DNA from 3 places in the Allobosea massiliensis genome. Region 2 is predicted to be linked to each of the others. Evidence: predicted binding sites of a transcription regulator. Region 2 holds the regulator's gene; each other region holds the start of a gene.

Region 1 (10,228 bases), on a different contig from region 2:
GATTGATCCGAAACCACTTTGGCGAGCTTGCAGGTCGACGCGAGGGAGCGGGGCGTTTCGCGCCCGCTCTCCTCCCCTTTTGATGGGAACAGCCGGCGAGATCATTCGCTCGGTCGTGCGAGTGGCGAGCAAGATACTGAGATTAAACGATAAACAGGTCCTGCGTCATTGAAGCGCGCCGAGTTCCCCTACTGGGGATCATCGGCACTCTCAGTGCTTGCTGGTGGCGGGGATGAGGTCGGGGAACTCGGCGCGCTTCAGCGCTGATGCAGCTGTTGGGCTGTCTGCATCAGCATCCGGGGAACTCGGCGCGGTTCGGGCGGGGAACTTGACGCGGTTCGTCCAAACCATTGATATCGAAGCACTAACTGTGTGCATCGGGTCAGGCTGCTCCATCCGCGCCGATGCCCTTGCATGCGGTTGCCGGCCTATGGAGCCGCGTATGCCATTCGGTTTCCCCCCGAGGATAGGGCTGGGGGTGTGCAGCTATCGCATTGAAATTGGGGCCTTTCTGTCTCGCCGCCAATGAAGTGCGCCATATTCCCCTAGTCCGCGACGCTGAAGCGCGCCGAATTCCCCGCGGCTCTGGGATCCGTGAACCGCGCCGAGTTCCCCTATAGTTTTAGCCGGAGAGGCTTGAAGCATGTGATTCGGTGGGCGCGCGCTGACGCGTTCCAACCTGGAATGGGCTGTCTGGGCGTAGTGCGCCTTATTCCCCTATATCCGAATGGCTCATTTCAGCTCGTTCGGCTGTTTTTCTTTGACAGAATCGGCGCCCTGCTCGTTTCTGAAACAAAGGAGCTGGCAGATGGGCAAGATAGCGAAACCTGGATCTAATACGGAGGCTTTCGGGTCGCCGGTCCAGTTCGATTTCTTCGAGACCGATGCCAGGGGTGTCACGAACACCGTCGCGCTCTGGGACGTTGCGCCAAGGGGCGTCTTTCGGGTTACCGAGAATTCCGAGGACGATGACAGCACGAAGGTGATCAAGCGCAGCTTCAACTATGGCGGCGCGACCTACCACGTGGCTGTTACGCCTGCTATCCTGGACAAGGATGGCGTGTCGGTCATGAAATATCCCGGCGATCGGGAGCATCTGGTCGAGGAGGTCGTTCGGCAAATCGCCGTGCAACGTGGCCGGCTGCAGCGTGACAACAACGGCGACGTCGGCGTGAGCTTTCCGATGTATGAGGTCTACAAGGAGCTCATCCGGACTAAGCACCAGCTCAATTACACGGAAATTCGCGAAGCGCTCCAGATCCTGAACTCGGCGAAAATCGAGATTTGGAAGGGGGCTGCCAAGACGAAAGAGGTTTTCGTTTCCGGCACCACCTACCCGATGCTCGCGCTTGCCGGCGAGGGCGGCGACGGCGAGGTCTCGGTGACGTTCAATTGGCTGATCACCAAGGCCATGATGACGCTCAATTTTCGGCAAATGGACTACGAGGTTCTCATGAGCCTTCCAGGTCCGATTGAGCGTTGGCTGTATCGGTTTTTTGCGCATGAGATGCTCTATCTCGGGAAGCGGTCTGACCAGAGATCCGTGAAGGCCTCGGAGATTGCCGAGAGTTGCGGTGTCGTGAAGCGGTCGCGGACCCGGGATCTGTTTCGGCGGATTTTGAGAGCGCTCGTTGCTCTGAAGGAGCGCGGCGTCATCACCAGTCTGGTGTCGGAGCCGATCAAGGACGGTCGGCAGACCGTTGACGTCGAGTACCATATCACCCTTTCGCCGTCGTTCGTGAGATCGCTGCACAATGCGGACGAGGCGGCGATCCGAATGAGAGAGCAGTTCCGGATCGTTACGGAGAAGGAGCCGGAAGGGTTCGTCCAGATGAGCACTGAGGTCCGCAAAAGGCTGCTTAAGCTGCGAGAGAAATAGCGCCGCTTAGCGAAAGTCTCGCGCGGCGAACCGGATGCCAGTGTGTTCGACAGCTCGCGTCGGAACGAAGGAGAGCCCTTGTTCTCGCCGGCCTATGGTGGCGAGCTGGCTTGATATGTCCTCCACTCGCTGAACGACCAGGTGGACCACCTCCCCTTCCCTCTGGACGCGTCCGCGCACGGCGAGCAGGCCTGAGGCGAGGATGGTGCGCCGGTTCTGCTCGAACACCTTGGGCCACACGACGAGATTGGCGATCCCGCTCTCGTCTTCGATGGTGATGAACATCACGCCCTTTGCGCTGCCGGGCCGCTGTCGGACTAGCACAACGCCGGCGATCTCGACCCAGCGTCTGTTTCGCGATTCCATAGCGTCGAGGCACGTGACCATTCCCGCCCGGCGGAGGTCATGCCGCAGGAATGAAACAGGGTGCGCGCGCAGCGTGAGGCTGAGGTGGCGATAGTCCTGAACCACCTCCCCTCCTTCCGGCATCGGCCGCAGCTGAACGGTGGGCTCGTCAAGCTCGGGGATCAGAGACGTCCTATCCGCCGACGCTGCGACAAACAGCGGTAGGGGTTCGTCCCGAAGGCCGCGCAGGGCCCACAGAGCCTCTCTGCGGGCCAGGCCAAAGCACGGGCGGAAAGCGTCTGCCTCGGCGATCTGTGTGAGCGCCGCGATCGGCACGTTGGCGCGCTGCCATAGGTCGTCGACGGTTTCGAACGGATGGCGGGCCCGGGCCATCACGAGCTTGGCGGCGTGGGCGTTCGACAGCCCTTTGATGAGGCGAAGGCCCAGGCGGACGGCGAGCTGTCCATCGCGCCCTGTCGGCTCAAGCGTGCTGTCCCAGTGGGAAGCGTTGGCGCAGACGGGCCGGATCTCGACACCGTGCTGCTGGGCGTCGCGGATGATCTGCGCCGGCGCGTAGAAGCCCATGGGCTGGCTGTTGAGCAGTGCGGCGCAGAAGACATCCGGGTGCCAGCATTTGAGCCAGGCGCTCGCATAGGCGATGAGGGCAAAGGACGCGGCGTGGCTCTCGGGGAAGCCATAGCTGCCGAAGCCCTCGAGCTGGTTGAAGGTCTGCTCTGCGAATTCGGCGGCATAGCCATTGGCGACCATGCCGTTGATTAGCTTGCCCTTGAAGCGGCTGACGCCACCGGTGTGCTTGAACGTCGCCATGGATTTTCGAAGCATGTCGGCTTCGCCTGGTGTGAAGCCCGCGCATTCGATGGCAACCCGCATCGCCTGCTCCTGAAAGAGCGGGACGCCGAGTGTCTTTCCGAGAACGCGTTCGAGCGCCGGCGTCGGATATTCGACCGGTTCGGAGCCTTCGCGACGGCGCAGATACGGGTGGACCATGTTCCCTTGGATCGGACCCGGGCGAACGATGGCGACCTGGACCACGAGGTCATAGAAGGTCCGCGGCTTCAGCCGGGGCAGCATGGACATCTGCGCGCGGCTCTCGATCTGGAACGTGCCGAGCGTGTCCGCCTTTCGGATCATGGCGTATGTACGCGGGTCTTCGGAGGGGATCGTGGCGAGCTCGAGGGCGATGTCCTTGTGCTCGGCGAGCAGGTCGAGACCGCGCTTCATGCAGGTGAGCATGCCAAGTGCGAGCACGTCGACCTTCATGAATTTCAGCGCCTCGATGTCGTCCTTGTCCCACTCGATGACCTGTCGATCGATCATCGCGGCCGGCTCGATCGGAACCAGGTCGTCGAGCCGGTCGTGGGTCAGCACGAAGCCTCCCGGGTGCTGGCTAAGATGGCGTGGCGCGCCCATCAACTGGCGCGCAAGGTCGAGCGTCAGCCGCAGGCGCCGGTCTTCGAGGTTGAGCCGGAGCTCGTCGAGGTGACGCTGCTCGACGCCGTTCTCTGACCATGACGAGATTTGCGCGTTCAGGGTGCTCAGAAGATCCTCGGGGAGGCCGAGGGCTTTTCCGACATCGCGCAGCGCGCCCTTGGCGCGGTAGCGAATGACCGTTGAGCACAACGCGGCGTGGTCGCGGCCGTAGGTCTCGAAGATCCACTGCATGACGATCTCGCGCCGCTCGTGTTCGAAGTCGACGTCGATATCAGGCGGCTCGGCGCGCTCCTGGCTCACGAAGCGCTCGAAGAGAAGGTCGTTTCGGCTCGGGTCGATTGAGGTGATGCCCAGGACGTAGCAGACGGCCGAGTTGGCGGCGGACCCACGCCCCTGGCACAGGATTTCGCGGGACCGGGCGAACCGAACGATTGAGTTCACGGTCAGGAAGTATCGCGCGTATTGCATCGTCTCGATCAGGGCGAGCTCATGCTTGATCGTGGCGACGACACTTTCGGGCACGCCTTCGGGATAGCGGGAGGCTGCCCCTTCCCAGGTGAGCTGCTCGAGGGTTTGCTGCGGTGTAAGGCGCGGATCGTCGCGCTCTTCGGGATACTGGTAGGCCAGCTCATCGAGCGAGAAGCGGCAGCGGTCGGCAATTTGCGTGGTTCGGGCCAGCGCTTCCGGATATCGACCAAAGAGGCGATGCATTTCTTCTGGCCGCTTGATGTAGCGATCGGCGTGCCGCTCGCGGCGCTCTCCCAGCTCGTCGATCGTCACGTTGTGGCGGATGCAGGTCACGACATCCTGCAGCATCCGGCGATCGGGTATGTCGAACAGCACGTCGTTCGTCACCACCGTCGCAACACGCATCTGCGTCGCGAGGTTCGAGAGCTCATGCAGGCGCAACTGCTCGTTGGGGCGCCGGCGGAGTGTGAGCGCCATATAGGCGCGATCACCGAAGCAATCTCGCATGCGGCGAAGTCGGAAAGCGCATTCGTCGTCTGCGAGGTCGGGAATGAGGACGGCTACCTGGCCTTCCGAGTGAGCGACGACGTCGGGCCATTCGAGGTGGCATTTGGCCTTGCCGGCGCGCTTTTTGCCGAGCGACAGAAGGCGACATAGCCGTGAGTAGGCGGCGCGATCGGTGGGGTAGACGAGAATGGAGGGCCCGTCGGCCAGGTCGAGCCTGCAACCGATTATCAGCCGCACGCCAGTCGCTTTGGCGGCCTCATGAGCGCGAACGATCCCCGCCAGGGTGTTTCGGTCGGCTATGCCGAGGGCGGTTAGCCCGCACGCCGCGGCTTGAGCGAAGAGGTCGTCGCATGACGACGCTCCCCGCAAGAAGCTGAAATGAGAGGACGTCTGAAGCTCGACATAGCTGGTCATCCGAAGATCCCGTGCAGGAACCACCGATGCGAGCCTGTCGCGACATTTTCGCCGTCGCCGGCGCGATAGAGCCAGAACCTCTCACCGGCTTCATCCTCGACGCGGAAATAGTCTCGAACCGATATCGCCTCCGCGTCTCGCTTCCACCACTCGCCGAAAACACGTTCGGGTCCGTCTGCGCATCGCACCCTCCGGCGCACACCTCTCCAGGTGAAGGTCACCGGTGGCTGGTCTGGCAGAAGCGCCATTGTCTCGACGGGCTCGGGAAACTGCAGGAGCCTTGCTGGCCGTGGCCAGTGAGCGGGCCAACTGCCTCCGGTCTCAGGGGACATCGCGGGCACACGGCATACCGAACGCTCGGGCAAATCGCTCGCGACGGGAGCCAGCCGATAGACTGCCTTGTTGCCGACCCGGTTGGTGAGCACGTCGATCAGATCGGACACATCGGCTGCCGTTTCCTCGATAAGGGAATTGGCGATCTGCTTCCGGTCGGTTGGTTCAGCAATCGTCGCAGCGAGCGTCATCACCTCAATGCCAAAGCCGGGCTCGATCGTTTCGATCTTGTCGCAGAGCAGGCGCGTCAGCCGTTTTGGATCGCGAACCGGCGTTGCCATCCCGACACGAACGGCTTGCGTGTGGGAGTCGACGCGCTGGCACAGGAGATCCAACCGTCTGGCACCAAGCCCTCGCGCCTCGAGGCGGTCGCAGAGTTCGACCACGAGCTTGCTGACGTATTTCGCGATCGTCTCGGGAGCGGCGATGGGCTCCGCAAACGACCGCCTCGTCTCGACGACATCGGGGGAGCGGATTGGCGCCACGGGCTCGGGGACGTTTCCCAGCGCCTGGTCGATACGCAAAGCGATCTCGGGTCCAAAGCGCAGCGTGAGTGGAGCGCGAGGTTGGTCCAGAAGATCACCAATGCTCTCGAAGCCCATCGGCCGCAGTTTCGCAGCGAGCGCCGGAGCGATGCGGAGAGCTTCGAGGGGAAGTCGCCGCAACAGCCGCGGCCCCTCCCCTGCCGGTGCGATGAAGGTCGAAGCGTTGCTGCATCTGGCGAGGGCATGGGCTGCACCCCAGGTGTCCGCCACCACGGCCCGCGCTGTCACGCCTGACATGGCGAGGCGCCCGACGATGCCCTCGAGCATCGCCTGCTCTCCACCATGCAAGTGATCGGCGCCTGTGGAGTCGATGACGATGCCGTCCGGGGCGTCGGTCGCCACGATCGGGGACGTCCGCTGCAAGAGCCATAGCGCGAGCCGCTCAAGCTCCTTAGCATCTGCGACGGCGTTCGCGTCGTCTGTCAGCAGACCGGGAATGAGCGCCAGTGCCTTGGCTGCGGGCATTCCCACGTGAAGCCCTGCGGCTTGTGCTGCTGGATTGGCTGCCTGCACGAAGCGCCGGCTGCCTTCGCGGCGAATGAGAACGAACGGGACCTCAGGCGGAGGCGCTGCGTCTCCAGCCACCCGCCTGGTTCGCTCGACCTCCCAGTGAGGGAGGAATATGGAGACGACCCGCCGCATCGCAGGATTCCAACTCAAAATCTGCACTCTCGCCCGCGCGGGCTCTGATCAACTCAACTAGCCATCGATGTCGGCCGACCCCTGGTACCGGGAGCGCCGTCGATGGCATGACGGACACCCTCCACCTCGTCATCGCTGCCGTCGGTTGCCCGAAATCGGCAGCATCAGCTTGTCGTCGCCATCGCCTGAGAGCGATGCCGATCGCGCCTGTTCCTTCGGCGGCAAGCTGCAGCCTTCGAGAGGCGGTCATTCCCAGCCGAGCGACCTCTCCGACAACGGCGCCGAGGCCGCCGTGCCGAAGCCCCTCCTCCATGCAGGCGAGCACCGTCTTGTCGTCGTTGGCCTCGACATAGATCACTCGATCAGGCCCAAGGCCGCCCTGTGCGAAAGACGGGGCGAAGAGATCCGCCTTCGTCACGCACCAGAGGACTTTTCCCTTTGTGCGCCCAGCGATGCCGGCACTGAACAGCGCGGCGGCCGCTCCATCGATCGCGCCATCACCGCCGCCTGCGACCTCGTGAAGCGCACCCATGGCAAGTCCCCCGCCCGGTAGACGGTCATCGATATCCGGGATACCGAAAGGGAGGATGGATTTGGCGCGCGCGCATCTGCCCTCGATCCTTTCGATCGCGGTTCTCAGCGTCGCAATCGCTCCTCCATGTCCCACATCGTCTCCTTCGCTAGTGTTCTTATTTTGTTCTCCAGATCGCGCGGAGGAGTCAAGGGCGCAGTCCGTCGCTCCCCGGCTCATTGGCCCCGTGTCTGGCTATTTGCGGCGTCGGCGCGCTCGTTTTAGCGCGCTGCGGCACTGCGACGTTTGACCGTGATGGGCCCGTATTGGCCGTCTTGCTTGAGGTCCAGGATGCCTTCGCGGACCATCTCGAGCATGGCCGATAGAGTTGAGGCTTTGACCGTAACCCGCGCCTTTTGTGGCGGCGCGTCGATCCGGGTCATGAATTTTTCGAGGTAGGGTTCGATCGGTGTCCAGTCGATGATCTCGCCCAGAATGCCTTGAATAGCCTCCTTGGCGTCAACCAGCGACCAGACCGCTCGGTGCCCGACGCGCATGCGGGTCACAACGGCTCTCTGCCGGTGTTCGACGTAGGCTTGAAGGACGTCGACAAGGTCGGCATCCCACACCCTGGTCTTCCTGCCTTTGATGGCGACGGGCTGTCCGCATGCGAAGACGTCGATGCCCAGGCGTTGGCGCTCGACGAGCTTTTGCGCCGCTTGCCTGATCTGGGCGAGACGCTGAAGTCGTAATGCGAGCTTGATCGCGAGATCGTCGGCCTCAGCGATATCCTCCGGTGCGTCTCGCGGAAGGATGAGCTTCGACTTGAGGAACGCGAGCCACGAGGCCATGACGAGGTAGTCGGCCGCGATTTCGATCCGCAACTCGCGGACGCGATCGATGAAGGCGAGATACTGGTCGACGAGGGCGAGGATCGAGATTTTGGTGAGGTCGACCTTCTGGCGCCTTGCGAGGTCGAGCAGCAGGTCAAGCGGCCCTTCATAGCCGTCGACATCGAGGATAAATGCCTCGCCTTCACCTTCGAGGCTGGTCGGGTCGTCCTCGGAAAAGAAGGTGCTCGTCGTGCTCAAGGATCAGTCCGCGCGGATGCGCTACGGTGGAATCACCTCACCGTATACCATTGGGGCTCCGTTATTGCGGACCGATCCGACTGGCTCAGGATGCTTGGCAAACCGGAAGTTCGGCTGTCACGCCTATGATCTCGGCGCGCGCCCGGGATGATGAGCGCAGTGTCGACCAATAGGCCGCTGCACCGCTGGTGTTGTCACCGTCGCCGCCGATGCGACCATCACGTCGGACGAGCTTCGACACAATGCGGATCCCGCAGGCAAGGTTGCGATCAGGGTTCGTCACCTGAGCTTCTGTGGTGAAGCCGCAGCTGTAGCCGGCGTTGTCGTTGTACGAGAGCTGCAGGAGCCCGAGGCTGTACTGTTGCTGCCGTCCGTCTTCCCAGTAGGCAGTGGCCGTCTGGTAGTTCGACTCTGGCTTCACGATAGCGGTCAGGAGAGCCCGCCAGAAGATCGCTCGGTCGGCTGGACCCTGGCTCGCATATGCCGGGCAAAAGCTGGCGATGTCCCGGGGCACCACGCTCGTCAGTTCGTGGTTCGAGGGGAGCAGGTTGCTCAGTTTTGCGGAAACCAGCGCTGGTGACAGACGCTCGTCCACTGCGCCGTCGGCTGGCGTCAAGCATCGGGCGGCGAAAGCCTTGGCCTCTGCTTGCGTCGTGTGACCATGAGCCCTCCAGGCGAGCGTACAGGCGGGCTGACGTGCGCCGGCGCCACCGGACACGGGCAATGCCGCTGCAAGGGCTGGTGGGCCGCCTGAGGGCGATGTCCCAGCCAGTGGACCCTGGGCGGTGTCCTGGGAACCACATCCGGCGGCAGAGCCGATGACGAGAAGGGCCAGACTGAATCGTACTCCGCGAGCGGTCTTGGACATGGCGCACCTCACTCTTTGATCGCAGCTTCGATAGCCGCTATGCGCTTCACCCAGCTGGGAAGATCGGTGCTCTGAGGGTCATCGTGTCCATCAGGGAGGCCCTGATCGATATTGAAGTGGTAAGCTGGCACGAGCCAGCGACCGGCCTGCATGCTCGCCGCGATGTAGGCGAGCGCTAAGCGATCCTCTTGTTTTGGCGAAAAGCCCGGCGTTGGCGCAATCCAGGCGAAAGTCGTCTTCGGTTTCAGGCGTGGCTGGACGTTCTCGACGTGGACAAAATGCTTTTTCGAAGGCGCGGAGTACCGCTGCATTTCCAGCTTGATCGCCGGCGATGGGCGCGCTTCGCCCCAGCGCCGATATGCACGCGACTGTCCATCGCGGCTAACGATGAGATTGACCTGGTTCTTTATGTTGCCATTCCAGTTGGCCAGCTTGTTGCCGCTGTAGCTGGCCTCGTCGAGGTTGGCTGGGAAGCCCTTAGCCTCCTCGATTTCCGGGGAGCTCGTGTCGTGGATGACAAAGTATCTGAGATCGGGAGCAGCACCTTTGCTGATGGGGCCGCCGATGGTCATCGGCTCAATCTGCTTGGCAGCCAGATATTTGTTCAGCTGGTCGACGCTCAATGAAACAGATTGTCCGACATTCGCCGTTATCCACTCGGGCATGGGCTGAGGGGTAGCGCCAGCGCCCTTTTTCTTCACGGCCCGCAGCAAGCAGTTGGCCTGCTCCACAGCGTTCCCTTGAAACTGCAAGGTCTCAGTATTGAACTTGCAGCCGCCTATAATGGCCGCGTGACCGATACCGGGTATGGAGCTCATCGCGATTGCCAGCAGAACGACGCGCCGCATTGCATATCCCCCACCGATCGATCCGAGACACGCATCAGCACGCCTCCGGAGCACCTTAATCAGTGCACCGCTGAGGTTGAAACACAATAGGGCATGCGCGGCAAAGTTTCCCGCAGCGAGATATACCTGCTTAAGTGTGTAGTCGTGGCGGAGAGTGGCGCGACAGAAAGAAACCGCCGGCGCGCTCCTTTAGGCAGCGTATGGTGCCGGTTTGAGAAGGCGCGGCTGCATAAGAAACGCCGGGATTTCGTTCTCCGGCATCGGCTTAGCAAACAGATAGCCCTGAGCCTGTGAAGCCCCTGCCCTACGCAGCGCCTCAAGTTGC
Region 2 (10,228 bases):
CGCCTCCTCGAAGACCGGCACCGCCGACGTGCTGATGGCGCTCGGCGTCAAGGTCGGGCTCGATCCGGCGGCGACGGCGCGCTGCATCGCCCAGGCCGGTGTCGGCTTCATGTTCGCGCCGACGCATCACGCCTCGATGCGCCATGTCGCGCCGGTGCGGGTCGAACTCGGCACGCGCACGATCTTCAACCTGCTCGGCCCGCTCTCGAACCCGGCCGGCGTCAAGAAGCAGTTGATCGGCGCCTTCTCGGAAACCTGGCTGGAGCCGATGGTGAAGGTGTTGGCGAGCCTCGGCTCGACGCGGGTCTGGGCCGTTCATGGGTCCGACGGGCTCGACGAGATCACCACGACGGGTCCGACCCGCGTGGTCTCGCTGGACAATGGCCGGATCGAAAGCTTCCAGATCTCGCCCGAGGATGTCGGGCTGGCCCGCGCCAGGCCGGAGGATCTGCGCGGTGGCGAGCCGGCGCAGAATGCCGAGGCGCTGCGTGCGGTGCTCGACGGGCAGAAGACCGCCTTCCGCGACATCGCCGCCTTCAACGCCGCCGCGGCACTGCTGGTCGCCGGCCGGGCGGGCGATCTGCGCGACGGCTTCGCGCAGGCGAATGCGGCGCTCGACAGCGGCAAGGCCAAGGCGACCTTGGCCGCCCTCGTCGCCAGCTCGAACGCGTGAGGCCCTGATGAGCGACATTCTCGCGAAGATCGAGGCCTATAAGCGCCAGGAGATCGCGGCCGCCAAACTGGCGATCCCGCAGGACCGGATCGAGGTGCTGGCGCGTGACGCCGGGCCGACGCGCGGCTTCGCCGATGCGCTGGCCGCAAAGCACACCGCCGGCCAGCCGGCGCTGATCGCCGAGATCAAGAAGGCCTCGCCCTCCAAGGGGCTGATCCGCGCCGATTTCGACCCGCCCGTGCTGGCGCGCGCCTACGCCGCCGGCGGGGCCGCCTGCCTCTCCGTCCTGACCGATGGCCCCTCCTTCCAGGGCCGGCCGGAATTCCTGCTGCAGGCGCGCGCGGCCTCCGTGCTGCCGGTGCTGCGCAAGGATTTCCTCTACGATCCCTATCAGGTCTACGAGGCGCGGGCCTGGGGGGCGGACTGCATCCTGATCATCATGGCGGGCGTCGACGACGCCACGGCGCGCGCGCTGGAGACCACCGCCTTCGATCTCGGCATGGATGTGCTGGTCGAAGTCCATGACGACGCCGAACTCGACCGCGCGCTGGCGCTGAAGAGCCGCCTGCTCGGCATCAACAACCGCGATCTGCGCGATTTCACCGTCGATCTCGCGGTGACCGAGCGGCTGGCGCCGCGCGTGCCGGCCGACCGGATCGTCATCAGCGAGAGCGGCATCTTCAGCCATGGCGATGTCGGCCGGCTGAACGGGGCCGGGGTCAGGACCTTCCTCGTCGGCGAAAGCCTGATGCGACAGGCCGATGTGACGGCCGCGACGCGCGAACTGCTCACGGGCCAGACATCACAAGCCAAGACGCAGGAGAGCGCCGCGTGAGCGCACTCAGCCATCTCGACGCGCAGGGCCAGGCGCATATGGTCGATGTCGGCGACAAGGCCGAGACCTCGCGCACGGCCATCGCCGAGGGCTGCGTGGTGATGCAGCCGCAGACGCTGGCGATCGTGCGCGCGGGCGACGCCAAGAAGGGCGATGTGCTCGGCACGGCGAGGCTCGCCGGCATCATGGCCGCCAAGCGCAGCCATGAGCTGATCCCGCTCTGCCACCCGCTGCTGATCACCAAGATCGCGGTCGATCTCGAGATCGACGAGGCCCTGCCCGGCATCCGCGTGCGGGCCGAGGTCAAGGTGAAGGGCCAGACCGGCGTCGAGATGGAGGCACTCACCGCCGTCAGCATCGCCTGCCTGACCGTCTACGACATGGTCAAGGCGGCCGACCGCGGCATGCGGATCGAGGGCATCCGGCTGACCCACAAATCCGGCGGCAAGTCAGGTGTGTTCCAGGCCGACGCCTCCCCAGGGGGACCGGTCTGATGGCGCTGACGCCGGTCCCGGTCGCGCTGCGCGCGCTGCTCGACAGCGTGCCCGGCCGCACGCCCATCGAGACCCTGCCGCTGGCGCAGTGCGCCTGGCGCGTGCTCGGGGCCGATCTCGCGGCGCTCAGGACACAGCCGCCCTTCGCCAATTCGGCCATGGACGGCTATGCGGTGCGGGGCGACGACCTCGTGCCGGGCGCCGAACTGCGCGTTCTCGGCGAATCCGCGGCCGGGCGCTCCTTCGACGGCAGCGTGGCCGCCGGCGAGGCGGTCCGGATCTTCACGGGTGCGCCGATCCCCGAGGGCGCCGACACCATCCTGATCCAGGAGAACGCCGACGGTGTCGGCTCGGCCGCGATCACCGTTCGCGAGGGCGCGCCCAAGGGCAAATTCATTCGCAAGGCCGGGCTCGACTTCAGCGAGGGCGACCAGCTGCTCGCGGCCGGCACCCGGCTCGACAGCGCCGCGCTCGGGCTCGCCGCCGCCGCTGGCCACCCCGCGCTTGCGGTGCGCCGCAAGCCGCTGGTGGCGATCCTCGCCACCGGCGACGAGCTCGTGCTGCCGGGCGAGCCGGTCGGGCCCGACCAGATCGTCGCCTCCAACTCGTTTGCGCTGGCCGCGCTGGTCGAGCAGGCGGGCGGGAGCGTGCTCGATCTCGGCATCGCCCGCGACGACCATGCCGATCTCGCCGCCAGGATCGGGCAGGCGCGGGACGCCGGCGCGGATGTGCTGGTGACGCTGGGCGGCGCCTCCGTCGGTGCCCATGATCTCGTCCAGGAGGCGCTGAAGCGCGCCGGCATGGATCTCGGCTTCTGGAAGATCGCGATGCGGCCGGGCAAGCCGATGATGACCGGCCGGCTCGGCCCGATGGTCGCGATCGGCCTGCCGGGCAACCCCGTCTCCTCGATCGTCTGCGGGCATCTCTTCGTGGTGCCGGTGATCGAGGCCCTGCTCGGCATGCCCTCGCCCGAGCGCGACCGCAGCGAGCCCGGCTTGCTCGGGCGCGACATGCCGGCCAATGACGAGCGCGAGGATTATTTGCGCTCCAGCCTCGTCCTGACCGAGGCCGGCTGGGAGGCGACGCCGTTCGAGAGGCAGGATTCCTCGATGCTCGGCCTGCTCGCGAGGGCGCAGGCGCTGGCGATCCGCCCGGTTTTCGCGCCGGCGGCCCGCAAGGGCGATCCCTGCCGCTTCATTCGTCTGCGATAGGTCGCGGGCTGGCGCATCGGCTTGCGGAACACAACGCGAACGGGTATGGTGTTCGTGATTTGTTTCGAATCTGCGATGATCGGCAGATTTCAGAGCGCCGGCGGGGATCATGCTGACACGCAAACAGTTCGAACTGCTTCGCTTCATCCATGAGCGCCTGCGCGAGAGCGGCGTCCCTCCCTCCTTCGACGAAATGAAGGACGCGCTCGACCTCAAGTCGAAATCCGGCATCCACCGCCTGATCATGGCCCTCGAGGAACGCGGCTTCATCCGCCGCCTGCCGAACCGGGCACGGGCGCTCGAAGTGATCAAGCTGCCGGATGGCGCGGGTGGTGGCCTCCAGGGCGGCGCGCGCCGCTTCAATCCCTCCATCGTCCAGGGCGGGCTCGGCAAGGAGACGCCGCCGGCCAAGGACGGGCTGCCCGGCCGGGCGCGCCCGGTGGAGGCGATGCCGGAAGACGCCCGCAACACGATCGCGATCCCTGTCATGGGCCGCATCGCGGCGGGCACGCCGATCTCGGCGATCCAGAGCCGCAGCCACAGCGTCGCCCTCCCCGCCGACATGCTCGGCTCCGGTGAGCATTTCGCGCTGGAGGTCCGCGGCGACTCGATGGTCGAGGCCGGCATTCTCGACGGCGACACGGTGGTGATCCGGCGCCAGGACACCGCCAATACCGGCGACATCATCGTCGCCCTGATCGACGACGAGGAGGCGACGCTGAAGCGGCTGCGCAAGCGGGGCTCCTCGATCGCGCTGGAGGCAGCCAATCCGGCTTACGAGACGCGGGTGCTGGGACCGGACCGGGTCAAGATCCAGGGTCGGCTTGTCAATCTGATGCGGCGCTACTGACGGGCCGGCGCTAGGGCAGGCGCTCGGTATCGGGCGCCTCCTCGGCCGGTGGCGGCCCAGCCGGGCCCGCAGTTGTCGGCGCGGGCTGGGGACGCCGGCGGCTCCAGGGCCGGTCGCCCGCATCCTGCGCCGCGTGGTTTTGCCAGCCGGAGCGAGTCCGAACCAGGGCTGTCGCGCCATCGCGCTGCAACGTCATCCGGTCGATCAGCCGCGCGCGGCAGGCCGCCGTCCAGGGAATCGGCGTCACCACCACATCGGCGCGGCGGCAATCCTCGATGATGGCGAGCCGGTCCTGCGCATAGGCGATGCTGTGGCCCTCTCTCGTCATCAGCACGCAGCCGCGCGGATCGCAGGCCGCGCCCTTGCGCAGCGACGGGTCGTCGGGCTGGCGGCCGTCGCCATCCGCCGTCAGCCATTGCTGCAGGACGAAGCGGCTCGGCTTGCCGGCGATCACGAGCAGGCCGTCCTTGCCGCGCACCGCGAGGCCCGAGCCGTCGCGCTCGATCAGGATCGCCGGCTTCTCCGGTTTGGCCGCGACGGCCACGCCGCCGACCAGCGGCAGGATCGCCAGCAGACGCAGCTTCGTCGTCCACAGCGTCGCCCAGAGCAGCGCGGCCGAAAAGCAGCCGAGCGCGGCCGGGCCGAAGGCGGCGAGCACCAGGGTCGAGTGATCGATGGTCGCGACCCAATGCGCCAGTTTGAGCACCACCTCCGAGGCCAGGCCCATGAGCCACCAGGCCGGCGCGTCCAGCCCGAAGGGATAGGCGAGCACCCCGAAGACGGCGGCCGGCATGACGAAGAGGGAGACGAAGGGCAGAGCCAGCGCGTTGCCGAGCAGGCCGAAAGGGTTGAAGGTCTGGAAATGATAGGCGCCGAAGGGCGCCGTCGCCGCCGTCGCCAGCAGGGTCGTGACGACGATGCCGGATGCGGCGACCCAGAGCGGGCGCAGCGGCCAGGGCAGTGCGGGCGGCGGCTGCAACCGGCCGCGCTCCTCCCAGCGCTCGGCAAAGGCGATCAGCGCCGCCACGGCACCGAAGGACATCTGGAAGCTCGGCCCCAGCAGCGCCTCGGGCTCGCGCAGCAGCACGATCATCGCCGCCAGCGCGAGGTTGCGCATGCTCAGCGCCGGGCGGTCGACGAGGATTGCGCCCAGCATCACCAGCGTCATGATCAGCGAGCGTACGGTGGCGACCTCCGCTCCCGAGAAGACGCAATAGGCGACCGAGCCCGCCATCGCCGCGAGCGCGGCGAGCTTCTTGACCGGCAGGCGCAGCGCCACCGTCTGTGACAGGGCGAGCAGCGCCCGCACCAGCCAGAAGATCGTCCCGGCGGCCAGCACCATGTGCAGGCCCGAGATCGAGACGATGTGGTAGATCCCGGCCGCCCGCAGATCGGCATTGGTGGTTTCGGTGATCAGCCCGCGCTTGCCGGTGACCAGCGCCGCCGCCATCGCCCCTGCCTGCCCGCCGGCGACCGAGGCAATGCGCTGGGTCAGGGCGTTGCGGGCGCCGTCGATCGCCGCCGCCAGGCGCAGATCCCAGTCGGGCGGATGCGGCGGCGGGCTGAGCGCGATCTTGCCCGAGATGCTGCCGACGGCGCCGATGCCGCGGAAGAAGGCGTCGCGCCCGAAATCATAGCCGCCCGGCCGGGCCGGCCCCGGCGGCGGCAGCAGCCGCGCCACGGCCGCGACATGGTCTCCGGGCGCCACGGTCCCGGAGCGGATGTTGACGCGCACACGCTTCGGCCAGAACGGCCGGTCGAGCCCGGCGATCCCCGTCACGCGGATGACGAGCCGAGCGCCGGCATCGCGCGCCTCCACCGATTCCACGAAGCCTGAGACCTGGCCGACGCGCGGCCGCTCCAGCATCGGGGCGGCGATCGTCGCCGTGCGCCAGGCCGCCGCAGCGAAGCCGGCAAACAGGGCGGCGACAGCGAGGCACACCCAGGCCGGCCGCGGGCGCCCCCGCAGCAGGATCGCGCCAGCCGCGGAAAGCGCGAGCCCCGTCAGCGGCGCCCAGAGCGCCGGTTCGGCATCGGCGGCGAAATAGAGCAGGATGCCGATGCCCATCGCGACCGGCAGCCAGAGGAAGAGCCGGCGCCGCTCGGCCTCGCGCGACAAGGCGGCGAGCACTGCGTCGCGCCATTCGCCCAGCGCCAGTCCGAACCTGATACCGCCGAAGCGACCGTCCGGCCGGTGCCATACGAGGGCGGCCGCCAGCGCCCCGCGCCGCGGCACCCGCTCCCCCTGCCCTGGCGGCTTCGCCGTCATGGCCTGCCCCCGTCCTGCGCCGGCGCGCCGGGCTTCGAACTGGCCCTTAACGGCGGCGGCTCAGGCATGTTACAGGGGCCGCGCCGGATGTCATGTCCGCTTCGGTACGCGCTGCGACAGGGCGTGCCGCTCGATCTTTTCCCGCCCCTTTCAGGGTCCTTCTCCCAAGGTCCCGCCGGAGCCCTGCCATCCATGAGCGACGCCGTCGTCACGCGCTTTGCGCCCTCGCCCACCGGCTTCCTGCATATCGGCGGCGGGCGTACGGCGCTGTTCAACTGGCTCTATGCGCGCCGCCATGGCGGCAAGATGCTGCTGCGCATCGAGGACACCGACCGCGAACGCTCGACCGAAGCTGCGATCGGCGCCATCCTCGACGGGCTGAAATGGCTCGGCCTCGATTGGGACGGCGAGACCGTCTACCAGTTCGCCCGCGCCGAGCGGCACCGCGAGGTGGCGCATCAGATGCTGGCCAGTGGCCATGCCTATCGCTGCTACGCCACGCCGGCCGAACTGGACGAGATGCGCGAACAGGCCAAGGCTGCCGGCAAGCCGATGCGTTATGACGGGCGCTGGCGCGACCGCGATCCCGCGACGGCTCCCGAAGGCGTCAAGCCGGTGATCCGGCTGCGCGCACCGCAGACCGGCGAGACCGTGGTGGAGGACGAGGTCCAGGGCCGCGTCGTCTGGCAGAACGAGAATCTCGACGACCTCGTGCTGCTGCGCTCGGACGGCAACCCGACCTATATGCTCGCCGTGGTGGTCGACGACCACGACATGGGCGTGACCCATGTCATCCGCGGCGACGACCACCTGACCAATGCCGCGCGCCAGACCCAGATCTACCAGGCGCTGGGCTGGAAGGTCCCGAGCATGTCGCATATCCCGCTGATCCATGGCCCGGACGGCGCCAAGCTCTCGAAGCGCCACGGCGCGCTCGGTGTCGATGCCTATCGCGAGATGGGGTACCTGCCGGTGGCGCTGCGCAATTATCTGCTGCGCCTCGGCTGGAGCCATGGCGACCAGGAGATCTTCTCGACGCAGGAGATGATCGAGCTGTTCGACCTCGGCTCGATCGGCCGCTCGGCCGCGCGCTTCGACTTCGCCAAGCTCGAGAGCCTGAACGGGCTCTATATGCGCCAGTCCTCCGATCACGACCTGCTCGACGCGCTGAAGGTGATCCTGCCTGAGATCGGGCCGGCGCGCGGCCTCGGCCCGACCCTGTCGCCCGAGCTGGAGCAGCGCTTCCTTGCCGCGATGCCGGGGCTGAAGGAGCGCGCCAAGACGCTCGTCGAGCTGCTCGACAGCGCCTACTATCTTTATGCGGCCCGGCCGCTTCAGCTCGACGCCAAGGCAGCGGCCCTGCTGGACGAGGCCGGTCGCCAGCGTCTGCCCGGGCTCGCCCAGGCGCTCGCCGCCATCAACGACTGGTCGCTCGAGGCGCTGGAAGCCGCCGTGCGCGGCTATGCCGAGGCGCATGGGCTCAAGCTCGGCCAGGCGGCGCAGCCCCTGCGCGCTGCACTGACGGGCCGCGCCATGTCGCCTGGCCTGTTCGATGTGATGGCGGTTCTGGGGCGCGAGGAAACCCTTGCTCGCCTGGCCGATCAGAGCTGAGCAAGACGCGGTGCGGACCGTCTTTCGGCTCGGTTGAACCGGGTCTGCAAATGGTCTAGTGACGCCGGACACGGCCGCTGCGGCGAGAGCCGGAGCGGGCATAAATATTGCTTGAAAATCAGTCGGATGAACCGCTCTGCCCACCTGCCCGCGCCCGCGCCGACACGACAGCGTCATGTCGGTCCGCTTTGACGACGGACAGGTTTCATGGACGACCGTGAACGGACAGAGCGCGACCCCGCCTGAAAAGCAGCGAGCCTGAAAGGATCGGTATCGATGAGCGGAACCACCAGCCAGCTTCAGGTCGACGGCAAGACCGTCGATATGGCGATCAAGACGGGTTCGATCGGCCCGTCCGTCATCGACATCGGCAAGCTCTACGCCCAGACGGGCATGTTCACCTACGACCCTGGCTTCACCTCGACGGCGAGCTGCGAGTCGCAGATCACCTATATCGATGGCGACGAGGGCGTTCTGCTCTATCGCGGCTACCCGATCGAGCAGCTCGCCGAGCATGGCGACTTCCTCGAGACCTGCTATCTGCTGCTGGAAGGCGAACTGCCGACCGCCGCGCAGAAGGCTGATTTCGATTATCGCGTGACGCGCCACACCATGGTGCACGAGCAGATGGCCCGCTTCTTCCAGGGCTTCCGCCGCGACGCGCATCCGATGGCGGTCATGGTCGGCTCGATCGGCGCGATGTCGGCCTTCTATCACGACTCGACCGACATCTCGGACCCGCATCAGCGCATGGTCGCCTCGATGCGGATGATCGCGAAGATCCCGACGCTGGCGGCCATGGCCTACAAGTACACCGTCGGCCAGCCCTTCGTGTATCCGCTGAACTCGCTCGACTATACCTCGAACTTTCTGCGCATGTGCTTTGCCGTGCCCGCGGAGGAGTACAAGGTCAATCCGGTGCTGTCGCGCGCGCTCGACCGCATCTTCATCCTCCACGCCGACCACGAGCAGAACGCCTCGACCTCGACGGTCCGGCTCGCCGGCTCTTCGGGCGCCAATCCCTTCGCCTGCATCGCGGCCGGCACGGCATGCCTCTGGGGCCCCGCCCATGGCGGCGCCAATGAGGCGGCGCTGAAGATGCTGGAGGAGATCGGCTCGGTCGAGAACATCCCGAAATACATTGCCAAGGCGAAGGACAAGAACGACCCCTTCCGCCTGATGGGCTTCGGCCACCGGGTCTACAAGAACTACGACCCGCGCGCGAAGATCATGCAGAAGACCACGCATGAGGTCCTCAACGAGCTCGGCATCAAGGACGATCCGCTGCTCGACGTCGCGATCGAGCTCGAGCGGATCGCGCTGTCGGACAGCTACTTCATCGAGAAGAAGCTCTACCCGAATATCGACTTCTATTCGGGCATCACGCTGAAGGCGATGGGCTTCCCGACCTCGATGTTCACGGCGCTGTTTGCCCTCGCCCGCACGGTCGGCTGGATCGCGCAGTGGAAGGAGATGATCGAGGATCCGTCCCAGCGCATCGGCCGTCCGCGCCAGCTCTATACCGGCTCGCCGCAGCGCGAATACACGCCGATCGGCCGACGCTGAGCCGCAACCCGTCGACGACAATTTCCGAAGGGGCGCCACGGCTTGCCGTCGCGCCCCTTCATTGTTTCAGATGATTGATCGCACGGCTGCAGGTGACGAAGCGCAGCCTCGCGCTAAAGTTCTCCAAACCCTCGGAGAACCGTCTCTTGTCCCATCCGCATGATCTCTCCCGGCGCGGCTTCCTCGCCGGCGCCTCGGCCCTGACCTTCGTCGGCGGCCAGGCGCAGGCCCAAGCCGCTTTCCCCGCTCGCCCGATCAACCTGATCGTTCCCTTCGCCGCCGGCGGCTCGACCGACATCGTCGCGCGCCTCGTCGGCCAGAAGATGGGCGAGCTGCTCGGCCAGTCTGTCGTGATCGAGAATCGCGCCGGCGCCGGCGGCAATGTCGGCTCGACCGCGGTCGCCCGCGCGACGCCGGATGGCTACACCATTCTCATGGGGACGATCTCGACCCATGCGCTCAACCCGGCGATCCTGAAGACCGTCACCTTCGACCCGGTCAAGGACTTCACCCCGATCTCGCTGCTCGCTGTGGTGCCGAACGTCATGGTTGTGCATCCGAGCTTCCCGGCGAAGACCGTCCAGGAGGTCATCGCGGTGCTGAAGGCCGATCCGGGCAAGTACTCCTATGCCTCCTCCGGCGTCGGCACGCCGCTGCATCTCTCGGGCGAGCTGTTCAAGTCGATCGGCGGCGTCCAGATGAACCACGTCCCCTATCGC
Region 3 (10,228 bases), on a different contig from region 2:
TTCCAGCATTGCCGTGCGGATCGTCATGTCCGCACGCGCCTCGCGCACGCAGTCGTCGAGTGAACGGACGGAGTGGCCGACCTTCAGTTTCAGGTCCCAGAGAGGGTACAGCATCGCCTCGACGACGCTCTCGCCCCAGGCCGTCTGCTTGTGCGGGAACAGGAAGAGCAGATCGACATCCGAGCCCGGCGCCAACGTGCCGCGGCCATAGCCCCCGACCGCCACCACGGCGATGCGCTCGGACTGGGAGGGATTCTGCGCGGGATAGAACAGCTCGGTCGCCGCCACATGCAGGCAACCGACGATGGCGTCCATCACGGCGGACAGGTGCTGTGCGCAGACCAGACCATGGCGCGGCCGCTTCAGAAGGCTCTTTGCGGAGTCGAGCCCCTGATCGAGGACGCTTCGCAGCGCCGCGACGAGGGCGGGACGCGCCTGGGGCGTGGGTGCAGCCGCCACGTCGGCCAGCAGCGGAGCCATGGCACGGCGCGGATTGGCGAGAACGGCGTCGAGTTCGAGAGCCGGCTGATCGGCAGAGGATGACACCAGCCCTGACCTCGCTTGCTGGAATGCCCGGCGCGGGACCCTTCTGCTGGTTAGCATGGGGAGGAGATTCGCAAAGAAGTTTAAATAGCAGATAATTGACGTGAAATATGACAAACAACATCCCGACATGTCCTGTTTGACATACAGAACGAATGGACCTACAAGGCGGATACGCGCCGATTTGAGCCACCAGCTTGCGGGCGCGAAACAAGTGCAGCTAAAGCGTGGGGCATGGGCGCCAACCTGTCGCTCGGTCCCTTCGCGCATCGAAAGGGACCACGAATGACCATTTCCCGCCGTCTCGCTATCGCCGGACTCGCCGCCTCGCTCGTTCTGTCTGCCGGACAGGCTTTTGCCCAGGCGCCGAAGGAAATCCGCATCGACTTCGCGACCTACAATCCCGTCAGCCTCGTGCTGAAGGACAGCGGCATCCTCGAAAAGGCGCTGGCCGCCGACGGCATCACCGTGCGCTGGGTCCAGTCCGCCGGATCGAACAAGGCGCTGGAGTTCCTGAACGCGGGCTCGCTCGATTTCGGCTCGACCGCCGGCGCCGCCGCGCTGATCGGCAAGATCAACGGCAACCCGATCAAGTCGATCTACGTCTACTCGCGGCCTGAATGGACGGCACTCGTCACCGGGGCCAAGAGCGAGATCACCAAAGTCGCCGACCTCAAGGGCAAGCGCGTCGCGGTCACGCGCGGCACCGATCCGCACATCTTCCTGGTCCGGGCGCTGGCCGAGGCCAAGCTGACCGAGAAGGATGTCAGGCTCGTCCTGCTGCAGCATGCCGACGGGCGCCTTGCGCTCGAGCGCGGCGACGTCGACGCCTGGGCCGGTCTCGACCCGCTGATGGCCGCGGCCGAGGTCGAGAGCGGCGCGAAGCTCTTCCATCGCAAGGCCGCCGACAACACCTGGGGTATTCTCAATGTCCGGGAGGCCTTCGCCAAGGACAATCCGGCCCTCGTCCGCAAGGTGCTGGCCGCCTATGAGCAGGCGCGGACCTATGCCCTCGCCAATCCGGCCGAGCTGAAGAAGACCCTGGTCGCCTATACCAAGCTGTCGGACGCCGTGATCGAGCGACAGCTCACCCGGACCGAACTCACGCATTCCAGCATCGGGTCAGCGCAGGCCGAGACCATCATCGCGGCCGGCCTCGCGCTGCAGGAGGCGGGCGTCGTGCCCGCCAAGACCGATGTGAAGGCCGTGGTCGACGATCTGCTCGACCGCAGCTTCGCCGTCACCAACTGACCCACGCTGGGATCGGATGAGCGCGCTCGGGATCGAGACGGCAGGGCTGGGCGAGCAGGGCGATCCAGCCCGGCCTCGGCCCCGTCGTCCCGGCCTGGCGCTGGCGGGGTTTGCGCTGCCGGTCGTTCTGGCCGTGCTGTGGGAGGTCGCCGTCAGATCCGGCTTCGCCAATGGCCGGCTGATGCCGCCGCCGAGCGTGGTCGGGGCCACCCTGTGGTCTCTCGCGGCTTCGGGCGAACTCTTCACCCATGCCGCGGCGACGCTCTGGCGGGTTGCGGCCGGGTTTGCTCTCGGTGCGGCGGCGGGCACCCTGCTCGGCGCCATCACCGGTGCGCTTCCGGTGGCGCGCGGCCTGATCGACCCGACGCTTCAGGCCCTGCGCGCCATCCCCTCGATCGCCTGGGTGCCGCTCTTCATCCTCTGGCTCGGCATCTTCGAGGCGTCGAAGGTCGCGCTGATCGCGGTCGGCGTGTTCTTCCCGGTCTATCTCGGGGTCGCTGCGGCGATCCAGGGCATCGACCGCAAGATCGTCGAGGTCGGCCGTGTCTTCCGGCTCGGCCGGCTGGCGATGGCGCGACGGGTTCTGCTGCCGGCAATCCTGCCGGCCTGGATCACCGCGCTGCGCTCGGGGCTGGGGCTGGGCTTCATGTTCGTGGTCGCGGCCGAGATCATGGGCGCCAGCGAAGGGCTCGGCTACCTCCTCGTCGATGGCCAGCAGCTCGGCCGGCCCGACACCATCATTGCGGCCATCATCAGCTTCGCCGTCCTCGGAAAGCTGGCCGATGGCCTGCTCGTCGCCCTCACGCGGCCGGTTCTCGCCTGGCAGGACACGGCCCGCGACAAACTCTGAGTGAGCCCTCGATGCTGAGCTTCGAGACCCTGTCGAAAACCTATGCCGACGGCACGCAGGCGCTGTCGGCCATCACGCTCGACGTCGCGCAGGGGGAGATTCTCGCGCTCGTCGGCGGCTCGGGCTGCGGCAAGACCACCTTGCTGCGGCTGATCGCCGGCCTCGACCGGCCGAGCGCCGGGCGCATCCTGCTCGACGGCGACACGATCGCCGAGCCGCGCGCCGATGTCGGCGTGATCTTCCAGGAGCCGCGACTCTTTCCCTGGCTCTCGGTTGCGGAGAATGTCGGCTTCGGTCTCTCGCATCTCTCGGCCTTCGAGCGGGAGGGACTGGTCACCAACGCGCTCGTGCGGGTGGGCCTTGGCGGTTATGACCGGCGCTGGCCGCGCGAGCTTTCGGGCGGTCAGCAGCAGCGCGTCGCCATCGCGCGCGCCCTCGTCACGCGCCCCAAGCTGCTCTTGATGGACGAGCCCTTCTCCGCGCTCGACGCCACCACCCGCGCCAGCCTCCATGGCCACCTGCTCGCCCTGTGGGTCGAAAGCCGGCCGACGGTGGTCATGGTCACCCATGACGTCGAGGAGGCGGTGACGCTGGCGGACCGGATCGTGGTGATGCAGCCCAAGCCCGGCCGCATCTTCGACGAATTCGACAACCCGCTCGCCCGCCCGCGCGACCGGCTCTCGCCGGCGTTCGAGGCCGCCAAGCGCGAGGTGCTGCGCAGCCTGGATCGTTCGCTGCGTGACGAGGCCCCGCACCAGCAGAAGGCCGCGGAGACGGCCGGGATGTGGTGGTGAGTCGCGTCACGGGGCATCGCTTTCCGGTGGCCTGTGACCGCTCGAGCCTCTATCAGCGCATCCCACAGGTTCATTCGACTTGAGGTTCTGACACCATGGACGTCACCGCTCTTCGCGCCCTGCAGGCCCCGCTCAAGGACGCCTACCGTTCGGACCCCAATGCGGCCGTCGTCACCCTGAAGGCCAAGGGCGAACTCGACGACCAGCATATCGCCTGTAAGGTCGAGACCGGCCGTGCGATCGCGCTGGCGGGGCTGCACCCGGCCACTGGCGGCTCAGGCGCCGAACTCTGCTCGGGCGACATGCTGCTGGAGGCCCTCGTCGCCTGCGCCGGCGTCACCCTGAAGGCGGTGGCGACCGCGCTCGAGATCGAGCTGAAGAAGGGCGTCGTCCATGCCGAGGGCGATCTCGACTTCCGCGGCACGCTCGGCGTCGCCAAGGACGCCGCGGTCGGCTTCAAGGCGATCCGGCTGTCCTTCGAGGTCGAGACCGACGCGCCGCAGGAGAAGCTCGACACGCTGCTGAAGCTGACCGAGCGCTACTGCGTCGTCTTCCAGACGCTCAATGTGAAGCCCGAGATCAGCGCGACCCTTTCGGTCGCCTGATCGCCCGGCCGCTCACTCCGCGGCCTTCTTCAGGGTCAAACCCTCGGCGAAGGGCAGCGTCGGCTCGCCCTTCGCCTCGTCGAAATCGAGCGCCACGATGCGCTCGCCGCGGCTGGCGATCTTGCCGGCCGAGGTGCGCAGCCCGGCCACATCGTCCTGCGCCTGGCGGAAATGCTGATCGAGCTTCTCCGCCCGCTCGGCCAGCCGCCGGACATCGGCCAGCAGCTTGCCGACCTCGCTCTGGATCACCTGCGCCTCTTCCCGCATCCGCGCATCGCGCACCAGCGACTGCATGAGCTGGATCGCGAGCGCCAGCAGCGAGGGCGAGACGATCATGATCCGCGCGCGATGCGCCTTCTGGATCACATCGTCGAAATGCTCGTGCAAATCGGCATAGATCGATTCTGACGGCACGAAGAGCAGGGCGAGGTCCTGGGTCTCGCCGGGCAGGAAATAGCGCTCGGCGATGTCCTTCACGTGCACGCCGACATCGTTGCGGACGCGTGCGGAGGCGGCCTTTCGCGCCTCCTCGCCACGGGCCTCCCGCAATTGCGTGAAGCTCTCCAGCGGGAACTTGGCGTCGATGACGAGCCCGCGCCCGTCGCCGGGCAGCGTCACCAGGCAGTCCGGCCGGTTGCCGTTGGAGAGCTGCGGCTGGAAGGCGAAGAAGGCGCCGGGCAGCCCGTCCCGGATGATCGCCTCCATGCGACCCTGGCCGTAGGCGCCGCGCGCCTGCTTGTTGGAGAGCACGTCGCGCAGCGTCACCACTTCGGAGGTGAGGCTGGTCAGGTTCTTCTGAGCGCTGTCGATTACCGCGAGCCGCTCCTGCAGCTTGCCCAGGCTTTCGGTGGTCTGGCGGACATTCTGCTCCAGACCCTGGCCGACCTGATGGCGCAGCCCCTCCATGCGATCGGCGACGAGGCGTGCGAGATCGCCCTGCCGCGTCGAGAGGATCTCGGCCATGGTCTGCATCCGGCCGGTCAACTCCGCCTGGAGCCGGTTCATCTCGGCGACCTTGTCGTCGGTCTCGCGGGCGCGCTCGGCGGCGATCAGCGCCTCCAGCGCCCGTCTGCGGCTGCCGCGCCAGGCCGACAGCGCTAGCAGCAGGAGCAGCCCGAGCGTCGAGACGCCGAAGCCGAGCGCGGCCTGCGCCCAGGTCACGGGCCGGTCGAGGAGGGTGAAAGCGATCTCTGTCATCGCGGCAGGATAGCCGATTCGGGTGAATCAATTCGAACGAAAGCGGAACGGTTTGACCCGCGATGCGCGAGCGCTTATGTGGCCCGTCCACCACCCGAGAAACCGCGCAGACACAGCCCCATGGCCATCCGCCCGCTCGTCATCCTGCCAGACTCCCAGCTTCGGTTGGTGTCCGCCCCCGTGGCCGAGATCACGCCCGAGATCCGCACCCTCGTCGCCGACATGTTCGAGACGATGTACGACGCGCCCGGGATTGGGCTGGCCGCCATCCAGATCGGCGTACCCAAGCGCGTGGTGACGCTCGACGTGGCCAAGCGCGCGCCTGAGCCGGAGGACGCCGCTGCTGGCGAGGACGAAACTTCCGACGCAGCCGACAGCCAGGAGAAGCGCGACCGGCAGCCGCGCAATCCGATGGCCTTCATCAACCCGGAGATCACCTGGTCCTCGGAGGAGCGCAGCGTCTACGAGGAAGGCTGCCTCTCGATCCCGGAATATTATGAGGAGGTCGAGAGGCCGGCTTCGGTCAGGGTCGCCTACACCGATCTCGACGGACAGCGGCAGGAGATCGAGGCCGACGGCCTGCTCGCCACCTGCATCCAGCATGAGATCGACCATCTGAACGGCGTGCTGTTCATCGACCATCTCTCGCGCCTCAAGCGCGAGCGCGTCACCAAGCGCTTCGCCAAGCAGGCGCGACGCGAGGGGTGACGGGACAGCGAGAGCAAGCCGCCGTCATCCGGACGAGCCGCGCCAGCGGCGCCGATCCGGAATCCATCGGAGGGCTCAGGCATCCTATGATGGATTCCGGGTCCTCGCTTTGCTACGCCCGGAATGGCGGGCGCGATTGAGGTAACATCCAGCGTATGAGTTTGCGCGTCATCTTCATGGGCACGCCCGATTTCGCGGTGCCGACGCTGACCGAAATCATCGGCCAGGGGCACGAGGTCGTCAGCTGCTACACCCGCGCCCCGGCGCAGGCGGGACGGGGCCTCGAACTGAAACCCTCGCCGGTGCACAGGGCGGCCGAGCGCTTCGGCATCCCCGTCTTCACGCCCTCGACCCTGAAGACGCCCGAGGTGGCCGAGCAGATCGCCTCCCATCAGGCCGATGTCGCGGTCGTCGTCGCCTATGGCATGATCCTGCCACAGGCGATCCTCGACATTCCGGAGCTCGGCTGCCTCAACCTGCATGCCTCGCTGCTGCCGCGCTGGCGTGGCGCCGCGCCGATCCAGCGTGCGGTTATGGCCGGCGATGCCGAGAGCGGCGTCTGTGTGATGAAGATGGAGGCGGGCCTCGACACCGGCCCCGTCGGCATGGTCGAGCGGCTGGAGATCGGCCCCGACATGACCTCCGGCGAACTCCACGACCGGCTGGCGCCGCTGGGCGCCGATCTGATGGTCCGTGCGCTCGCCGCGCTCGGGCGCGGCGGCCTGCAGTTCACGCCGCAACCGGAAGAGGGCGTGACCTACGCCGCCAAGATCGCCAATGCCGAGGCGAAGCTGAACTGGGCCCGCCCGGCCCGGCAGGTCCACGATCTCGTCCGAGGGCTCGCGCCCTTTCCGGGCGCCTTTGCCGAGATCGATCTCGGCAAGGGCCCCGAGCGGCTCAAGGTCTTGCGCACGGCACTCGCCGGCGGCGCGGCCGAGCCCGGCATGTTGCTCGACGACGAAGGCACCGTCGCCTGCGCGGAAGGGGCGGTGAAGCTGCTTCAGGTCCAGCGGGCCGGCGGGCGGCCGGTCAGCGGCGCCGAGTTCCTGCGCGGGGCGCGGCTCTCCGCCGGCCAGAAGCTCTGATGCCGCGCTACAAGCTCGTCATCGAATATGACGGCACGCCCTTCTCGGGCTGGCAGCGGCAGCTCAATGGCCCGTCCGTACAGCAGAGCGTCGAGGAAGCGATTCAAGCGTTCTGCAACCATCCGGTCAGGCTGCACTGCGCAGGCCGCACCGATGCCGGCGTCCACGCCACTCATCAGGTCGCCCATGTCGATCTGGAGAAGGAATGGCGCACCGATGTCGTGCGCGATGCCAGCAACGCCCGCCTCAAGCGCCTGCCGGTCGCGGTCTGCTGCGCCGAGGCCGTGCCTGACGATTTCGACGCCCGGATCTCGGCCAAGCGCCGCTACTACATCTACCGCATCCTCGACCGGCGCGCCCAGCCGGCGCTCGACCGCGACCGGCTCTGGCATGTCCCGGTAAAGCTCGATCACGAAGCGATGGACCGCTCGGCCAAGGCCCTGCTCGGTCATCACGACTTCACCACCTTCCGCGCCGCCGAGTGCCAGGCCAACAGCCCGATGCGCACCCTGGACCGGCTCGACGTCCGCCGCGAGGGCGAGGAGATCGTCGTCTATGCCCATGCCCGCTCCTTCCTGCACCATCAGGTCCGCTCGATCGTCGGCTGCCTGAAGATGGTCGGCGCCGGACGCTGGCCCGAGAAAAAGCTGGGCCAAGTGCTGGCGGCGCGGGATCGTTCGCAGTGCGCGGCGCTGGCGCCGCCCTGCGGGCTCTATCTGGCGGGGGTAGACTACTAAGCCCGTCGGGGCTCGCCGCCTCAGAAGATGATGAAGCCGAAGGAGCGGAGGATCGCGTAATCCGCCACGATGCTGGCCAGCAGCACGGGCGTGGCGACCCCGCTCCCGGCCCCGAAGGCTGCACGCGCCACACAATAGCGCAGCCGCAGCACGATGGCGGCGAAGGCGAGCGTCTGGAGCAGCGCGAGGCCCGGTGTGGACCATCCGATCGCGAACACCGTAGCCGGAACGGCGACCAAACCGGCCGCCAGGATTCCCGCCCAGTTCCAGGCGATGACGAAGGCGGTGAAACGCGGTGTTTGCGCGAGATGCGGAGCGAGCGCGAACAGCAGCGCCGGCACGGCCAGAATGCTCGCGAGCGTCGCCCCGAAAACCGCCAGCGCCAGGCCCGGAGCGGTGAACAGCCCCGCCGAATTGGGCAGGCCGGCATGAATTCTCAGCGCCGCGAGCAGGGCGATCGCGGCGGGCAGCGTCAGCGGCAGCAGGGCGACGAAAGAGCGCCAGAATCCGCCGCGTGTCAGTTCCAGATCCTCCAGCGCCTCGGCGCCGCGCCCCATCAGCTGCCAGGAGGCGCGCAGCGAGCGCGTCACGTCATCGGCCGCGAGCTTCATCCCACCATCCTTAGACTTTCGTCTAAGATGACTATGGGTCAGCGCCTGAAGCTCGTCAATCGGCTCCGGCAGCGGCGAAATAGCTCGTCAGCAGGCGATGCGTGATCGCCTCGAGGGTCAGAAGATCCGCCACGGCGACGCGCTCGTCGACCTGATGCATGGTCTGGCCGACCACGCCGTACTCGACCACAGGGCAGTAACTCTTGATGAAGCGCGCATCCGACGTGCCGCCGGTTGTCGACAGGGCCGGCCGCCGCCCGGTCTCGGCCTCGACGGCATCGGCGACCATCGCCACGAAGGGGCCGGGTTCGGTCAGGAACGCGACCGCATTGGTCGGCTCGAAGACGATTTCGTAGCGAACGCTGTTGCCGGCGGCCTCGCGCAGGCGCCGCTCGATCTCGGCCGCGAGAGTCTCCGGCGTCCAGACATCGTTGAAGCGGATGTTGAAGACGGCCCTGGCCTGCGCGGGCACGACATTCGTCGCCGGATTGCCGACGTCGAGCGTCGTGACTTCCAGATTGCTCGGATCGAAATGTGCGGTGCCCTTATCGAGTGCGGTGGCTTCCAGCGCCGCGAGCAGCCGCACCATCCCGCGGATCGGGTTCTCCGCGAGATGCGGATAGCCGACATGGCCCTGCTTGCCATGGACGGTCAGGCGCCCGGTCAGCGAGCCGCGTCGGCCGATCTTGATCATGTCGCTCATGGTCGCCGGATTGGTCGGCTCGCCGAGCAGGCAATGGTCGAAGCGCTCGCCCCGCGCATGCGCCCATTCGAGCAGCTTGACGGTGCCGTTCACAGCCGGTCCCTCCTCGTCGCCCGTAATGAGAAACGCGATCGAGCCTGGAGCGTCGGGGTTCTCGCGGCGGAAACGGAGCGCCGCCGCGATCATCGCGGCGAGGCCGCCCTTCATGTCGCAAGCTCCGCGGCCATGCAGCATGCCGTCGCTGATCGTCCCGCCGAAGGGGGCGCGCGTCCAGGCGCCGGCGTCTCCCACCGGCACGACATCGGTATGGCCGGCAATGACGAAGACGGGGCCCTCGCGCCCGATCCGGGCATAGAGATTCTCGACATCGGGCGTGCCGGCCGCCGAAAAGACCGGCCGCTCGACCGTGAAGCCCTCGGCCGCCAGCAGCTCGGCGATGAGGCCGAGCGCCCCGCCCTCCGCCGGAGTGACCGACGGGCAGCGGACCAGCGCCTGGGTCAGCGCGACGGGGTCGAGGGGATCGAAGGCGAGGAGGTCGCGGGGCTGTGTGTCCATGCGCCCGCTTTAGCATCGGTCCCGCCGGCCGCAAGCGGCTCCTCGTCACGAGCCGACGGCATCAGGCCGAGATCGACCAGCGCGAAGAGCCAGGCGATCAGCGAAATCGTATCGAGCGAGGGCGCCCAGGCGATCGGCAGGAGGGGTCGGAGCTGACCCGGCAGCACGATCGCGCAGACCAGGATGATGCCGTAGAGGCCGCTGCTGCCGCGGTCGGTCGCGCGTTTCGCGGCCAGCGCGGCCCAGGGGAAGAGGGCAAAGGCATGCGCGAAGGCCACGGCGCGCTCGGATCCATGGCCGAACAGGCCTGGTGCAGCCTGCTGAAGGCCGAACAGGGCGACCGCGACGACGGCGCTGCCGAGCCAGAAGCGGCCGAGGCCGATACGGCCGTCGAAGTCGGTGAGCAGGCGGACAAGGGTCATCGATCAGGCTCCGATGATGCCGTTGTGGCACGCTTGCGGCCGCCCCGGAAGGATATGGTGAATAAAAGGTTAACGCCGTCGTGCAGCGCCGGTTCGTGAAAGAGCTTGAACGGGGCCGGCTGCCCCGTTAGCTGCGGCGCAGGGTGCCGGCACCGCCGGGCGCGAAC

The links. Region 2 encodes LexA, which represses DNA repair genes until DNA is damaged. Its sites were predicted from a motif close to TGTTCNNNNTGTGTTCNG; they were not measured.
Region 1: ACFPN9_RS21160 (ImuA family protein) is a predicted target of LexA. The motif match lies at 7,270-7,287, and genes of this name have one in related genera.
Region 3: ACFPN9_RS13375 (DNA recombination protein RmuC) is a predicted target of LexA. The motif match lies at 5,273-5,290, and genes of this name have one in related genera.

What each region holds. Positions count from the first base shown of each region.
Region 1 covers NZ_JBHSLU010000069.1:11,580-21,807, reverse strand. The annotation lists gene ACFPN9_RS21175 (replication initiation protein) at 809-1,879, shown strand; gene ACFPN9_RS21170 (error-prone DNA polymerase) at 1,886-5,065, opposite strand; gene ACFPN9_RS21165 (DUF6504 family protein) at 5,062-6,585, opposite strand; gene ACFPN9_RS21160 (ImuA family protein) at 6,500-7,252, opposite strand; gene ACFPN9_RS21155 (segregation and condensation protein A) at 7,378-8,187, opposite strand; gene ACFPN9_RS21150 (hypothetical protein) at 8,273-8,782, opposite strand; gene ACFPN9_RS21145 (hypothetical protein) at 9,064-9,903, opposite strand; gene ACFPN9_RS21140 (EAL domain-containing protein) at 10,093-10,228, opposite strand, start outside.
Region 2 covers NZ_JBHSLU010000008.1:126,289-136,516, reverse strand. The annotation lists gene trpD (anthranilate phosphoribosyltransferase) at 1-673, shown strand, start outside; gene trpC (indole-3-glycerol phosphate synthase TrpC) at 681-1,508, shown strand; gene moaC (cyclic pyranopterin monophosphate synthase MoaC) at 1,505-2,002, shown strand; gene ACFPN9_RS05880 (molybdopterin molybdotransferase MoeA) at 2,002-3,213, shown strand; gene lexA (transcriptional repressor LexA) at 3,323-4,063, shown strand; gene ACFPN9_RS05870 (ComEC/Rec2 family competence protein) at 4,074-6,332, opposite strand; gene gltX (glutamate--tRNA ligase) at 6,525-7,943, shown strand; gene gltA (citrate synthase) at 8,220-9,509, shown strand; gene ACFPN9_RS05855 (Bug family tripartite tricarboxylate transporter substrate binding protein) at 9,656-10,228, shown strand, end outside.
Region 3 covers NZ_JBHSLU010000038.1:18,036-28,263, reverse strand. The annotation lists gene ACFPN9_RS13400 ([protein-PII] uridylyltransferase) at 1-480, opposite strand, end outside; gene ACFPN9_RS13395 (aliphatic sulfonate ABC transporter substrate-binding protein) at 829-1,794, shown strand; gene ACFPN9_RS13390 (ABC transporter permease) at 1,811-2,644, shown strand; gene ACFPN9_RS13385 (ABC transporter ATP-binding protein) at 2,656-3,438, shown strand; gene ACFPN9_RS13380 (OsmC family protein) at 3,534-4,043, shown strand; gene ACFPN9_RS13375 (DNA recombination protein RmuC) at 4,056-5,240, opposite strand; gene def (peptide deformylase) at 5,361-5,948, shown strand; gene fmt (methionyl-tRNA formyltransferase) at 6,104-7,033, shown strand; gene truA (tRNA pseudouridine(38-40) synthase TruA) at 7,033-7,770, shown strand; gene ACFPN9_RS13355 (hypothetical protein) at 7,791-8,381, opposite strand; gene dapE (succinyl-diaminopimelate desuccinylase) at 8,437-9,639, opposite strand; gene ACFPN9_RS13345 (DUF805 domain-containing protein) at 9,582-10,061, opposite strand.